Regions from separate parts of the Chromobacterium fluminis genome, predicted to be linked through region 2. Evidence: riboswitches for the same ligand, from Rfam matches in the RefSeq annotation. Region 2 holds a riboswitch; the other holds the start of a gene.

Region 1 (2,449 bases), on a different contig from region 2:
AGGGGCGGCCGGTGGCCGGCACGGTGCAGGCGCCCAGCGCCACGCCCATGGTGGCCACTTGTTCCGCCGCCTGTCGCGCCGCGGCGGCGACCTCGGCCAGGCTGGCGCCGTTGGCGGCGGCCGCGCCGGCGATCTTGTGCACCAGAACGGTACCGGCGATGCCGCGTCGACGCGCCGGCTCCACGGTGTCGCGCAGCGCTACATCGTCGGCCACCACCACGCTGTCGACGGCAATACCCTCGGCGCGGGCAAGCTCCGCAGCCAGGCCAAAGTTCAGCCGATCGCCGGTGTAGTTCTTGATGATCAGCAGCACGCCTTTGGGGCCGGCGACGGCATGGATCGCCGCCAGCACGGTGTCAACGCTGGGGGAGGTGAAGACGTCGCCCACCGCGGCGGCGTCCAGCATGCCGTGGCCGATGTAGCCGGCGTGGGCGGGTTCGTGACCGCTGCCGCCGCCGGAGATCAGCGCCACTTTGTCGAGCAGGCCGGGGGCGGGAAGGTCCGCGCGCAGCAAGACGTTTTCCTCTTCGAGCAGCGCCAGCCCGGGCAGGGTGTCGGCCAGGCCTTCCAGCATCTCCCGCGCCACATGGCGCGGATCGTTGATTAGTTTTCGCATCGCGGTTTCCTTTCCAAATTGGATAGAGATCGTGCTGGGTAAAGATGGATGTCATCTTACGATCAGCTTTGCTTGGAGGGGGAGTTTGTCGATTACGTGATCGATAACGAAGTGAAATATGTTCGCAATCAATCTTAAACGAAGCAATGCTGGTTCAATGTTTTGCGGTTTCGAATATTTTAAGCCATTGTTTAAGTTGAAGATAAACGCGGCTTGCCAAGGCCCGGCTCAGCAACCATAATCTGGCACGTCATGCAGGAGAGAGTGGCCGTCCGCGCCACCGCCGAAGGCGCAAGCGCACCCGCAATCGCTCAGGCAAAAGGACTGCATCATCGGACTGGCCGCAGCCAGTTCGCCGAATCTGGAGAGCGGCATCCACGGATGCCCACCGAAGGGGCTAACGGCCGCAAGGCCGGAAAATCTCAGGTGCAGGGACAGAGGGGTGTAGGGAACAGAGCAACACTACACGCTTTTGCTAAGGACGCACCCATGACGGCCCCGAAACGCACGCCCCTGTTTGAATCCCATATCGCCGCCGGCGCCAAGATGGTCGATTTCGCCGGCTGGGAAATGCCCATCCATTACGGCTCCCAACTAAAAGAACATGAAATCGTGCGTAGCGACGCCGGCATGTTCGACGTTTCTCATATGACGGTGCTGGACATCAGCGGGCCGGACGCCAAGGCCTGGCTGCAGCGCTTGATCGCCAACGACGTGGCCAAGCTCGGCTTCGAAGGCAAGGCGCTGTATTCCGGCATGCTTACCCCCGACGGCACCGTGGTGGACGATCTGATCGTCTACCTGACTTCCTACGGTTACCGCATGGTGATCAACGCCGGCACCACTGACAAAGACCTGGCCTGGATGGAAGGGCGCAAGGCGGATTTCGACGTGGACATCAAGGTGCGCCGCGATCTGTCCATCCTGGCGGTGCAGGGCCCGCAGGCCATCGCCAAGGTCTGCGCGGTCAAGCCCGAGCTTGCCGACGTCATCCAGGCCTTGAAGCCCTTCCAAGGCCAGCCCGCCGGCGATTGGTTCTACGCCCGCACCGGCTACACCGGGGAAGACGGCCTGGAAGTGATGCTGCCCGGCGTCGAGGCCGCGGCCTTTTTCCAGCAACTGCAGGCCGCCGGCGTGGCGCCGATAGGCTTGGGCGCGCGCGACACCCTGCGCCTGGAGGCCGGCATGAATCTGTACGGCCACGATATGGACGAAACCGTTTCCCCGCTGGAAGCCGGCATGGGCTGGACCATCGCCTGGGAACCGGCTGAGCGCGACTTCATCGGCCGCAAGGCGCTGGAAGCGCTGAAAGCCGCCGGCGTGAAGACCAAGCAGGTGGGCCTGGTGCTGGAAGGCCGCGGCGTGTTGCGCGAAGGCCTGAAAGTGGTGGTGGAAGGGGTTGGCGAAGGCGTGATCACCAGCGGCACCTTCTCGCCCACCCTCAAGCATTCCATCGCAATCGCGCGCGTGCCGGCCGCCACCGGAGACAAGGCGCTGGTGGACCTGCGCGGCACTTTGACCGAGGTGCGCGTGGTCAAGATGCCGTTCGTGCGCAACGGCAAAAAAGTTTTCGCCTGAGCGGCGTGCTTGGGCAGGCCGCGAGACGCGGCCGGGAATATCGTTTAAGACCTGGATTTGACTGGAGACACTCATGAGCAACATCCCCGCCGAACTCAAATACGTTGAAAGCCACGAATGGCTGCGCCTGGAAGCCGACGGCTCCGTGACCGTGGGCATTACCGAGCACGCGCAGGAACTGCTGGGCGACATCGTTTTCGTCGAGCTGCCGAAAGTGGGCGCCAAGCTGGCCAAGGAAGAGCAGGCCGGCGTGGT
Region 2 (2,449 bases):
CGCTTGCTGGACGGCGTCGACAACGCGGCCTTTTGGCAACGGATGGCGGCGTTTCTACGGGAGCACCTGAGTTTCGATACCTGGGTGGCGGTGTTGTTTCGCCAGGAGGCGCCGCCGCGGGTGCTGGCGGATCACGCGGCCAATTACGCCGCAGACGATTTGTTCGCCGACTACCGGCGCGGCCTGTATCTGCTGGACCCGTTTTATGGTTTCGCGTTGAAGCGCCCGGCCGCCGGCGTGTACCGGCTGGACGAGGTGGCGCCGGACCGTTTCCGGGAGACGGAGTACTTTCGCCGTTACTTTTCGCGCAATGTGGTGGCGGATGAAATCCAGTTTCTGCAAGCGCTGCCGGAGGGCGTGCTGTCCCTGTCGCTGGGCAGCAAACGCCGCTTCAGCGAGCAAGAACTGGGCGTTTGCAATCTGTTCGCGCCCTGGCTGCTGCCCTTGTCGCGTCTGGCCGCGCGTCTGGACGAAGGGCTGCGTCAGCCGGGGGCCAAGGCGGGCAGGCAGAGCCGCCGGGAACTGGAAGAGGCGCTGCGCGCGCAGGGCTCCTCGCCGTTGACCAAGCGGGAGGTGGAGGTGGCGCTGTTGATACTCGGCGGCTACTCCACCAAGGGCGTGGCGCGCGAGCTGGGCATTTCGCTGGAAACCGCCAAGGTGCACCGCCGCCATCTGTACGCCAAGCTGGGCGTGTCCAGCCAGGCGGCCTTGTTTTTGCTGCTGGCGGGGATTCAATCCTGATGCCGCGGCGCAGCGGTGAAACAGCTAGGGTTAGTTAATGCAGGTCGTGCCGATACATGAACACCGGCAGCCGCCATTCGCGCCAGATGGCGGCCAGGCGGATGGCGAGGCCGACGGCGAAGCTGGCCAGCACGTTGAGATCGTGAGGCACGCCCAGTTTGATCAGGCCCAGATAGAGCAGGGCCACGGCGAAGGAGACGCTGGCGTACAGTTCCTGGCGGAAGACCACGGGCACGCGGTTGCACAGCACGTCGCGCAGGATGCCGCCGGCAATGCCGGTGATCATGCCGGCCATCACCACCACCACCGGGTGGTAGTCCATGGACTGGGCCACGCCGCAGCCTATGATGGTGAAGGCGATCAGGCCCAGCGCGTCCAGCACCAGGAAGACGCGGCTGAGGCGCTTCATGTAGCGGGCCACGAACACGGCGGCCAGGCCGCCGGCGACGACGAGGCCGACGTATTCCGGGTGTTGGGTCCAGCCTATCGGGTAGCGGCCCAGCACGATGTCGCGCACGGTACCGCCGCCCAGGGCGGTGAGGAAGGCGATGACGGTAACGCCGAAGATGTCCATATTGCGGCGGCCGGCCGCCAGCGCGCCAGTCATCGCTTCCGCGGTGATGGCGATCAGGTAGATCAGGGTAAGCATGTAGTTGCAGTGGTCAAACAGGCTGGCGCCGAGGTGAGCGGCGAAGCCGGGTGGGAAAATAGGTTGGCAATGGGCGGGCCATGCCAGGTGGCGCGCAGCCTGGGCAAGAGTTTCGAACACGGGTTTTCCTTGAGAGCTGGTGCACGATCTGCTGCGCTGCGACGATACGGCGTTGAAACCCGCTTCGAAATGCTCATGTACCACTCGTACATTCCGCTTTCTCAGCTGTTTTCGCCTTGTCTCGTTCTTGCTCGCGAGATCGTAAACACGTTCTGAGCATGGCCGGCGGGCTGCGCGTGGGCGCGGCGCTGCCGGCATTGCCTCTCCCCTTGTCCTTTTACCTGAGAGTTAGATGACGGGCGCGGCCTGTGTGCGGGCTTTGCCGGATGTCACTTGCCCCTTCGGTGGGCGGCTAAGGGCCGGTCGCATCATCTGACGCGCTGTTGCTGAAGCGTAGCAGAGGATGAACGGGCGCTTAGGGCCTCTCTCCAATCGGCTGGTATCCATGGGCTGCGGTACTGTTGCCTGAGCGATTATGGGAGTTTGCGTCTTCGGCGGGGGCGCATGCCCCTCTCTCCCGCAGCAGGCAAGGATATTAGCGTTTGCTGTATTGTTCAGTCAACGACTGTATACATGGGGCGAGGCAAAAATGTTGCAGCGCGGTATCGACAGAAAAACGCCCGGACGGCGGCTTGGCCGTCCGGGCGTTTTCGCGCTGGCTGTTTCTTAGTTGCTAGGCGTCTTGGGCTTGGCCGCGCCGTTGCCGGCGGCGGGTTTGCGCGTGGCCGGGGCTTTGGCGGTTTTGGCCGCCGCGGGCTTGCTTGAGGCCGGCTTGGCCGCAACCGGCGTGCTGCCGGCGGGTTTGGCGGCGGCGCTGGGCTTGTCGGCGGCCGCTGTTTTGACCGGAGCTTGGGCGGCCGGTTTGCGCGGTGCGGCCGCTTTCTTGGCCGGTGCGCTGGCCTTGACGGCGGGGGCCGGAGTGGGAGCGGCTGCGGCTGTCGCTACGGGCTCGGTGGGCGGCAGGATGGCCGGCGCCGCCGGCGCGTGGATGTCAAGTTG

Evidence for each region. Region 2 has a riboswitch for glycine ahead of HA052_RS18205 (trimeric intracellular cation channel family protein). Riboswitches for the same ligand answer to the same signal wherever they lie in the genome.
Region 1: another riboswitch for glycine. It lies ahead of gcvT (glycine cleavage system aminomethyltransferase GcvT); the one in region 2 lies ahead of HA052_RS18205 (trimeric intracellular cation channel family protein).

The regions. Positions count from the first base shown of each region.
Region 1 is NZ_JAAOMA010000006.1:62,031-64,479, reverse strand. It holds gene HA052_RS06230 (dihydroxyacetone kinase family protein) at 1-616, opposite strand, end outside; glycine riboswitch at 862-953, shown strand; glycine riboswitch at 968-1,064, shown strand; gene gcvT (glycine cleavage system aminomethyltransferase GcvT) at 1,106-2,194, shown strand; gene gcvH (glycine cleavage system protein GcvH) at 2,268-2,449, shown strand, end outside.
Region 2 is NZ_JAAOMA010000029.1:2,914-5,362, forward strand. It holds gene HA052_RS18200 (LuxR C-terminal-related transcriptional regulator) at 1-741, shown strand, start outside; gene HA052_RS18205 (trimeric intracellular cation channel family protein) at 776-1,510, opposite strand; glycine riboswitch at 1,710-1,892, opposite strand; glycine riboswitch at 1,894-1,980, opposite strand; gene HA052_RS18210 (DUF3141 domain-containing protein) at 2,117-2,449, opposite strand, start outside.